DNA from 3 places in the Planococcus liqunii genome. Region 3 is predicted to be linked to each of the others. Evidence: riboswitches for the same ligand, from Rfam matches in the RefSeq annotation. Region 3 holds a riboswitch; each other region holds the start of a gene.

Region 1 (3,271 bases), 620 kb from region 3:
CTGGAGCTCATGGGTCACAATCAGCATCGTGTTTCCTTCGTCCGCCACTTTTCGGATCGTTGCCAGCACTTCATCCACCAGCTCTGGATCCAGCGAGGAAGTCGGTTCATCAAACAGCAATACTTCCGGGTCCAGCGCGAGTGCCCGCGCAATGCCGACCCGCTGCTGCTGCCCGCCTGACAATTGGGCGGGATAATGGTCCAGCCGGTTCGCCAGTCCGACCCGTTCCAGAATTTCGATGCTCTGTTTTTTGGCTTCTGCTTTATGTATTCGCTTGACGCTGGTCAACCCGATCATGACGTTTTGCAGCACCGTAAAATTCTTGAATAGGTTGTATTGCTGGAACACCATGCCTGTCGAATTCCGTAAGGAAACGATATCCGCTTTTTTGGCGGATTGGGCATCCACTCGTTTCCCGCCGATTTCCACAATTCCGCGGGTTGGCTCCTCCAGAAAATTAATGCAGCGCAGGAGCGTTGATTTGCCAGAGCCGCTTGGCCCCAAAATCGAGACCACTTCGCCTTTCTGGACGTTCAAGTCGATGCCTTTCAGGACATGCTGGCGCTCGAAATACTTATGGACATTTTCCAATTTAATCATCAGGCAATCCCTCTTTCATATCTGCGTGCCCGTTTCTCCACTTTTACAAGCAAACGCTCCACCGCTATGCAAAGAATCCAGTAGACGATTGAGACCGCGATGTACACTTCAAAAAATGCCAAGCCGCGCGAACCGAGAATTTTGGCTTCTCCCATGATGTCAATGACGCCAATGATAAACACAAGAGACGTATCCTTAATCGTGCTGATAAACATATTTCCAAGGTTCGGTATAGCTGTGGCTAAGGCCTGCGGGAAAATGACCTTGAGCATCATCTGGGCCGGCGTCATCCCGATCGATTTGGCCGCTTCAAACTGTCCTCGGTCAACCGATTCAATTGCGGAGCGGATCGTCTCAGACAAATATGCTCCCAGATTCACGGAAAACGCCAATAGCGCATAAACTTCGGGTGGAATGCTGTTGACATCCGCCGATTGGAGCCAGCCGTATTCGATCTGCACGTAGTAAATGATTTTCGGTATGCCGTAAAACACCAGGTAGATCTGAACCAATAAAGGCGTCCCTCTGATAAAAGATACGTAAATGGCCGAAATCACCCTCAACACCGGCACCCGGTAAATTTTAATAAGGGCGGTGGCTACGCCAATAAATAAGCTTAAAATCAATGAGCCGACTGCAATCCCTATGGTGACGGGCAGCCGTGAAATAATTGCAGGAAAACTCTCTATTAAAAAATTGATATCCAGTAAATTTTCCATTGCCTCTTCCCCTCCACAAACCTATTCAGGGATGTACTCTCCGCCAGTCCATTTTTTCGACAGTTCAGCTAAAGTGCCATCTTGCTTGAGCTCTTCCAAAACAGGATCAATCAGCGCTTTCAATTCTTCGCCCTGCTCCCCTTTTTTCAAGACGATGCCCATGTCGTCATTCACCAAAGGCTGGCCGACAATTTCCACGTCTAAATCATTCTTTTTCAAAACCGCATCGATCATGATTGGATCGTTTACGTAAGCATCAATCCGGCCGTTTTGCACATCCTGCAAAATTTCTGAAGGATTGCCGCTTTCGCTGTACTTCAAATCAATCGGCTTTGCTGCTTTTTTGTTGTACTCCTCGAGCAATAAGGTGTAAGAATCCCCGGCTAAGGCACCGATTTTCTTACCTTCCAAATCCTTAATGGTTTGAATGTCTTCTCTTCCACCCTTCACCGCAATAACGGTTTCAGCTGCAAAATAGGATTCATCGGTGAACAAATATTTGCCTTGGCGTTCCGGCGTTTTCGCAACTTGATCGGCGATGGCCTGGATTTTATTGGATTCCAGCGCCAGGAACATGCTGTCCCACGGCACGGCAGTAAATTCAAACGTGTAGCCGTCCAATTTCTCATCGACCGCTTTGACCACTTCCACATCGTATCCGGTCAATTCGTTGTTCTCATCTGCAAATGCAAAAGGCGGATAGTCGTTTTGCGTTCCAACGGTGATCACTTGCTCGCCTGCAGCACTGGCTGCTTCCTTCGACGAACATCCGCTGAGAACGCCGCCTGCGCCCAGCAATAAAACCAGAGAAAGGGATATGTACGGTTTTCTTTTCATGATAAAACTCCTTTGTTGGTAAAGAGAGTCGCAAAGTTCTTTCATGCCCGAAAGCTTTGCGCTGCTTGAATGCGGCCAATAAAAACAAAAAAACCCATTCCGATAGGAAATAGGTTTTAATCTACATCTTATCTCTCAGAGCAAACGCTCTGCAGGAATTAGCACCTCTCATATGAAATGATGGTTGCTGGACGTCATTGGGCCTGTCCCTCAGTCTCTCTTGATAAGTTATTTAATTTTTTAACATATTACAGATAGTATTTTACATTGCCTGTTCTGTCAAATACATTTTTTTCTATTTTGAATTTTTATCACTTATTTTTTACTAAAAAAGAAAGGTGAAGAGCGATAAAAAAACAGGATTTCTCTGCCGCCTTTTTAAATTTCGAGCAGCCAATTGACAATAGTCTGAATCTTAAATACTATCTAATAATACTTCGTAAGGCTTTTATTAATTCACTTTACGCTGTCCTGACTTTTTAAGAATGGCCCAAATTTAACGAAGAGCGGAGCGAATCAGCAATGACAAAAGAAACGGTTTATGACGTAGCCATCGTTGGCGCGGGAACAATGGGAATGGCTGCCGGTGCCTTTCTGGCGAAGCAAAACGCAAAGACCTTGCTGATCGATGCCTTCGATCCGCCGCACATCAAAGGGAGCCACCACGGCGATACCCGCTTGATCCGGCATGCTTACGGCGAAGGCAGGCAGTATGTGGCGCTTGTGAAGCGTGCCCAGCAATTATGGGAAGAGCTCGAACAGGAGACCGGCTGTAAAATTTTTAAAAACACCGGCGTTCTTGGCCTCGGCCCGAAAGACTCGCCTTTTCTTCAGGAAACCATCGCTGCCGCCCAGAAATACAACCTCCCGTTGGAAATCTTGGATGCCAAGGAAATCCAAAAGAGATGGCCCGGCTTTTCAGTGCCGGATCACTTTATCGGCTGCTTTGAAGAAGGATCGGGAATCATTTACAGCGAGTCCGCCATCCGGGCTTACAAGGACACCGCTCTTCAAAACGGTGCGGAACTTGTTCCTAATACACCCGTTCGGCACATTGACGTGAATGATGCAAATGGAGTAAAAATTTCGACCGGCCACTCGGCCTATTATGCAAA
Region 2 (3,271 bases), 470 kb from region 3:
TACCGGCTCCTTTCGATCTGAGAGTAGCACCGGCTGTAGCTGCCGCTGTTGCGAAGGCCGCAATCGAGACGGGCGTTGCCAATTACGCATATTTGCCGCAAAACACACTGGATGGCGTTCCAGCTGTTTCCGGCAAAGAACATATATAATAGAAGAAAAGCGGCCTATCCTTTTGGATTGGCCGCTTTTTAACATCGATTTTGAAGAGTCAAAGAAGCTTTGCAGGCCTATAGAAGCGACGGTGCATTTCCGGTTTGCTGCCGAACTTTTTGCAATGCCTGTTCCAAGTCTTCCAATAAATCGTCGGTATGTTCCAACCCGACAGACAAGCGCAGCAGGCCATCGGTTATGCCGCGTTTGCCGCGTTCTTCTTTTGGCATAGAAGCGTGGGACATGGTTGCGGGATACGACAAGATCGATTCGACTGCCCCTAAACTGACGGCAAATAGCGGAATCTGTAAACTTTCCACAAATGCCCGGGCTGCTTTCTTGTCAGCTAGCCGAAAAGACAAGACAGCTCCGGCGCCTGTTGCTTGGCGTTCATGGATCGGGTATCCCGGGTGGAACCGGAATCCCGGATAGTAGACTTCTTCAATGGCCGGATGGCTATGCAAGTAATCGGCAATAATGCGCGCCGAAGCGGAAGATTGCTTAAGACGTGCCCCAAGTGTCTTAATGCCTTGAATTAGCGTATAAGCGTCCTGGGCGCCTAAAACAGAACCGAAGGTGTTTTGGATAAAACCCAGACGGGTGCCGAGCTCTGCATCTTTCGTTACGGCAAGGCCGGCAATGATGTCGCTATGCCCGGACAGAAACTTCGTCGCACTGTGGAGGACAAGGTCCGCTCCAAGGTCCAGCGGATTTTGGTAAAGCGGCGTCATAAAAGTATTGTCGACAAATGTCAGGCAGTCATTCGCTTTTGCCAGTTTAGCAGCGATTTCAATATCGGTGATGTTCATCACCGGATTGGAAGGCGTCTCAAGGTAAATGACTTTAGTGTTCGGGCGAATCGCTTCCGCCATTTCGCTCAAGTCCGTCATATTGACAAATGTATAATCAATCTGGAATTTGTTCAAAACTTCTGTAACGAACCGGTAAGTGCCGCCGTATACGTCTTTAGAGACGAGCACGTGGTCACCAGCGGACAGCAGCATAAAAGCCGATGAAATCGCGGCCATGCCGGAAGAAAAGGCGAATCCGCGTGTGCCATTTTCAAGTTTGGCAATGGTTTCTTCCAACTTTAAGCGCGTCGGATTTCCGGAGCGGCTATAGTCGAAAGGTCCGAATTCATCAAAGCTTTCCTGATGATAAGTCGAAGATAAATAGAGGGGAACATTGACTGCCCCGGTTTCACGGTCTACGCCGGTGGCATGAATAAATTGCGTTTCCAATTTTTGAGTTGTCATGTTTATCATCCTTTCATATAAAAAACCAGGGGCTTTCTTCAGAAAAGAAGAAAGCCCCTGGTTTGGGAATATCATCTTCTCATCTGCTAGGCGGTTGCCTATTGGAATTAGCACCGTTGCCGTTAGGCTGGTTGCTGAGACATCGCAGGGCCAAATCCCTCCGTCTCTCTTGATAAGAAATAAATTATGAAATTATGTGCGATTTAATATTTGTAAGTCTAGAGCATTTCAGCCGGAAGTGCAAGGGAAAAAATGAAATAATCTAAAAACATCCACTTGAAGTATGTAAGAAGCAAAAGGGCATTTCTTTTAATTCGAATAGCGAAAGGTTATAATAAGCATTAACTATTTTTTATAAAAGGGGAATATGGATGTATATTGTGACTTCAACTGTAGAAGTACCGATGGGAAAAACACAGGATCTGATTGAAATATACCGAAATCGTTCCCGCCGGGTAGACCAGGCAGAAGGCTTTCAGCAGTTTCGCTTGATCCAGAACACCAAAAAATTAAATGAATTGACCGTGCACATGGAATGGCAGTCAAAAGAGTCTTATTTAAAATGGGTCCGAAGCAGCGAGTTTAAAGAAATCCATGAACTCGAAAAGAATTACCCTGACAAGGACCTGGCAGGAATTGCTCCGAAAGTCCGCCAGTATGAAGTGGTGGCCGAATGAACAAAGCCATTAAAGGCCAAATTGCACTGGAAACGGCCAAGAGCATTTATGAAGCTTACCCCAATTTGTGGGAGCGCTTCGGCGAGCGGGGATTTCAGCATACAGAAAAAGACAACCATCACCATCTGGACCATTTGGAAACAGCTTATGAATTGGAAGACATGCAAGTTTTCCTTGATTATAGCCGCTGGCTCGAGACGGTGCTGAACAGCCGCAATGTGGAAACTGCACTTATTATCGATAATTTTGAAAGGCTCATCGACATTCTTCCAGGGAAAACGGGAAAGCAGGAAGAGCGCTTTATGCTCGCCTGCCTGAATGAAGCGAATGCCTTACTTACTAAACCGTAGCAAAAGGAGGTTGATCCGATGATTCAACCCATTCAATTAGCGGATTTGTTTTTGGAAGGCGAAGATATGGAAGCGTTGCGCCACATCCGTTTCTTCCTCGATCAGCACAGCCGCAAAGAATTATTCGACCATTTGCTGACACCGGCAATGTATCATATTGGCTCTTTATGGGAAAACAATGAAATAACAGTAGCGGATGAGCATTTAGCGACAGCCATATGTGATTTTGTTGTATCCGCTGTGGACAATCGTGAAATGGCAGAAAAAGGGCTGGAAAGAAAAGTGATGGTTCTTGGTCCCGAAGGGGAAGACCATTACATCGGCCTAAAAATGGTCTCCAGCCTTTTTCGTGACCATGGCTGGTCAGTGAAATACATGGGCCCGAACCTTCCGTTGCCGCATGCTTTGGAAGCTGCGGAAAAATGGCAGCCTGATGTCGTCGCTTTATCGGCGGCACTTGTTTACAGGCTGCCTGTTTTAAAAACTTATGCACAAGCGTTTTTGGCATTGCCGTCAAAACCTGCTGTTTTAATTGGTGGACGGGCGGTCAATGTTTCCAATGTGAACTCTTTGAGAAGCACAGGTGCGATGGTTATACAAGATTTAAGCCAGTTGGAACTCTGGCTGAAGACGGGAGAGAAGCCGCGCAATGACTACGACATCTCAATTTAATGGATTGCCGCTCCCGGCATATACACTGGATCGCCAGCTGGTCATCACCGAAGGCTCAGCAGAAGCGATTGAGCTATTTGGCGACTGCCGGATTTTCACCGATATTGTCGATGAAGAAAGTCTGAAAAAAGCAAAAACCCTATTAAGTTCCGAAGTTCTTCAACCA
Region 3 (3,271 bases):
GAGCGACTGCACGCCTTGGACGAGAATCACCAGGATAGCGACGGTGATGACCATGACTAAGGTATCAAAGCGCTGGTAACCGTAGGTGATGGCCAAGTCTCCGAGGCCGCCGCCTCCGATGGCTCCGGCCATAGCGGATGCACCAATCAAGCCGACAATCGCAATCGTCAATGCCAGGACCAGTGAACTCAAGGCTTCCGGAATCAAAAAGCGGAAGATGATTTGCCCAGGGGTGGCACCCATTGCCTGCGCTGCTTCGATAACGCCTTTATCCACTTCAAGCAAGGAGTTTTCGATTAAGCGTGCGATATACGGCCCTGCATAAAAGACCAGTGGGACGATGGCGGCTGCTGTGCCGATTGACGTGCCGACAATCAGGCGGGTCAACGGAATGATGGCGACCATCAAAATGATGAATGGCACGGAGCGGAAAATATTAATGATGATGTTCAAAACTTTCGAAACCGGCTCGTTTGCCAACAAATGCCCTTTGCGGGTGACGACCAGCAGTATTCCGAGCGGGAATCCGATGATCAAAGAAAAAAGAAACGAAGCACCTGTCATATAAACGGTTTCCCAAAGGGCTTCTAAAATTTGTTCGTTATCAACTAGCATAGTTCTTAACCTCCTCAACTTTGACCGTGTCGCTTCGAATCGCTTTCAACGCCTGCTCAATTTCAGCCGGCGTTCCGGAAAACTCGACGATCAAATTGCCATATGGGGCGCCTTGGAGTTCGGTGATGTTGCCGAACAGCACGTTCAGATCGAGATTGAACTCCCGCGATACCCGCGACATCAACGGCTGACCGACAGAAGGACCTGTAAACTGGACGCGGTAGATCGTATGGCTGCGGTTCGGGTCCTGAATTTGGTTCAGAAGCGATTCAGGCAGGTCGTCGTTCATGACAGAACGGACAAAGCGCTGGGTTGTCGGCTGCTGCGGATTGGTGAATACTTCGAATACGCTGCCTTGTTCGATCACTTTGCCGGCTTCGAGAACCGCGACTTTATCGCAGATTTCCCGGATTACGCCCATCTCGTGGGTAATCAGCAAAATGGTGATATTGTATTCCCGGTTGATGCGGCGAAGCAATTCCAGGATGGACTGCGTTGTTTGCGGATCTAGCGCGGATGTCGCTTCGTCGCACAGCAGAACCGAAGGGTTGGTAGCAAGCGCACGGGCAATGCCGATCCGCTGCTTCTGTCCGCCGGAAAGCTGATCAGGGTATTTCTCAGCTTGGTCTGCAAGCCCCACAAAATCAAGCAAGTCTTTTACTTGTTCCTTGATTTTGTTTTTCGGTGTGTTTGCCAGGATAAGCGGCATGGCGACGTTGTGGTACACCGTTTTTGAATTCAACAGATTGAAATGCTGGAAAATCATGCCGATGTCTTTCCGGGTTTCCCGGATTTCTCTGCTGGATAGGGTGGAGATGTCTTTGCCGTGGATCAAAACCCGGCCGCTTGTCGGCCGTTCCAATAAGTTGACCGTCCGGATCAAGGAACTTTTGCCGGCGCCGCTAAAGCCGATGACACCATATATTTCACCTGTTTCAACGGTCAAGTCAATGCCGTTCAACGCGTGGATTTCCTGCTTGCCCGACTGGTAGGTTTTTGCGACCTTTTCAAATTGAATCATTTGGTATGCCTCCTCTTGCTGTCTAAACCTTTACTGTACACTTCCACTTTCTTTCAAAATGAACGAAAAAAAGCCCTCTTTTTTCTTATCCACAAGAAAAAAGAAGGCTTCAGAATGAAACCATCTCGTTCTCATCTTCCAGATGCAAAAAAAGCATCTGCAGGAATTAGCACAGTGTTCGCATATAGCGAACCCGCTGCCGAAACGTCATAGGGCCTGTCCCTCGGTTTCTCTGGATAAGAAAGTGATGTACGTTATTCGATTTGTAATGTTTACTTTATTGTGAAATAACGAATAAGTCAAGGGCATCTCTAAAAAACTTTATTCAAGCAGAGAAAAGAAGCAAAAAGACCTATGTGAAGCCGTTGTGTTAGGCGGACCCTGCTGGTTTCTTTCGAAATACCGCAGATACTTTTGTTTCCGTGCCATCTTTGATGCGAATAATGTTTTCAAGATGTTTCCAAACGGCCATAGCAAATAAGGCAACAGCAGTGGCAAGGGGCCAGATGCCTTCAGCCGGCCAGTAGGCGATGGCAAAAAACATGCCATACAAAACCAGCACGCCAATCACCAAATAATTGGTGACTAGTGCCGCCAGCACCAGCAGCAATCCGCCGGCAAGCCCAAGTTTCCAGTCGAGCGCAAGCATGACGCCTATGACAGAAGCGGTTCCTTTGCCGCCGTCAAAGTTCATATAAAATGGGAAGTTGTGGCCGAAAATCACACCGGCTCCTACCAGGAACAAGAGCATCCAAACCGTGTCATCGGATAAAGAAAAGCTGTTCAGCAAAAGGCGGAATCCGACGACGGCGAGAGCTCCTTTCAGGATGTCCCAAAAAGCGACCAGTGCGCCGTATTTCCAGCCAAGGACGATTGCCGCATTGGACGCTCCAGAATTTTTGACGCCTTCTTTTTTGACATTGACGCCGGATAAGAGCTGGGCAAGGGAAGAACCATGAAGGCAGCCGATCAAATAACCTGAAAAAAGTGCAAATGCAATCCATAAAATCATATTTTCTCACCTCTATATAGTAAACGGCTGAAAGAAGTAATGGTTTCATAATTTTTAGAAAAGATAGACTTGACAAATTATTTTATTCTTTTTATACTACTCAACATGATGGAAAACTAAATCTGAATACTCTTATCAAGAGAGGCGGAGGGAATAGGCCCTATGATGCCCGGCAACCAACAAGCGATGCTTGGAAAGGTGCTAAATCCTACAGATCCGGCAAGACGGGATCTGGCAGATGAGAGGAGGCAATCCGTATACAACGGCCCTCTTCTTAATTGAAGGGGGCTTTTTTCTATTCCTCCTCAACCGCGGTTTCCATCAAAAAAACCTTAGGAGGAAAACAAAATGACAAACTTTAAACCAGAAACGCTTTTATTGCACGGCGGACAACAACCGGATCCAGTGACTGGAGCGAGAGGGGTAGCCATCCATAAAACCACTTCTTATGTGTTTAAAAATACGGAGCATGCCCAAAACTTATTTGGATTGAAAGAACAAGGAAATATTTATTCGCGCATCATGAACCCGACCGTGGACGTCTTTGAACAGCGTGTGGCGCTTCTTGAAGGCGGGACTGCTGCAGTCGCCCTTGCATCGGGAATGGCGGCCATTGCTTTCTC

The links. A riboswitch is a leader RNA that binds a small molecule or an ion and turns the genes downstream of it on or off. The one in region 3 is predicted to bind S-adenosylmethionine.
Region 1: another riboswitch for S-adenosylmethionine. It lies ahead of QWY22_RS19315 (transporter substrate-binding domain-containing protein); the one in region 3 lies ahead of QWY22_RS16220 (methionine ABC transporter ATP-binding protein).
Region 2: another riboswitch for S-adenosylmethionine. It lies ahead of metC (cystathionine beta-lyase); the one in region 3 lies ahead of QWY22_RS16220 (methionine ABC transporter ATP-binding protein).

What each region holds. Positions count from the first base shown of each region.
Region 1 covers NZ_CP129238.1:3,908,120-3,911,390, forward strand. The annotation lists gene QWY22_RS19305 (amino acid ABC transporter ATP-binding protein) at 1-600, opposite strand, end outside; gene QWY22_RS19310 (amino acid ABC transporter permease) at 600-1,319, opposite strand; gene QWY22_RS19315 (transporter substrate-binding domain-containing protein) at 1,341-2,156, opposite strand; SAM riboswitch class I at 2,282-2,386, opposite strand; gene solA (N-methyl-L-tryptophan oxidase) at 2,679-3,271, shown strand, end outside.
Region 2 covers NZ_CP129238.1:2,815,106-2,818,376, reverse strand. The annotation lists gene ystJ (NADP-dependent malic enzyme) at 1-149, shown strand, start outside; gene metC (cystathionine beta-lyase) at 228-1,406, opposite strand; SAM riboswitch class I at 1,483-1,585, opposite strand; gene QWY22_RS14205 (antibiotic biosynthesis monooxygenase family protein) at 1,778-2,083, shown strand; gene QWY22_RS14200 (hypothetical protein) at 2,080-2,433, shown strand; gene QWY22_RS14195 (cobalamin B12-binding domain-containing protein) at 2,452-3,105, shown strand; gene QWY22_RS14190 (STAS domain-containing protein) at 3,083-3,271, shown strand, end outside.
Region 3 covers NZ_CP129238.1:3,285,734-3,289,004, reverse strand. The annotation lists gene QWY22_RS16225 (methionine ABC transporter permease) at 1-615, opposite strand, end outside; gene QWY22_RS16220 (methionine ABC transporter ATP-binding protein) at 605-1,636, opposite strand; SAM riboswitch class I at 1,765-1,879, opposite strand; gene QWY22_RS16215 (glycerol-3-phosphate acyltransferase) at 2,007-2,648, opposite strand; SAM riboswitch class I at 2,778-2,893, shown strand; gene QWY22_RS16210 (O-acetylhomoserine aminocarboxypropyltransferase/cysteine synthase family protein) at 2,997-3,271, shown strand, end outside.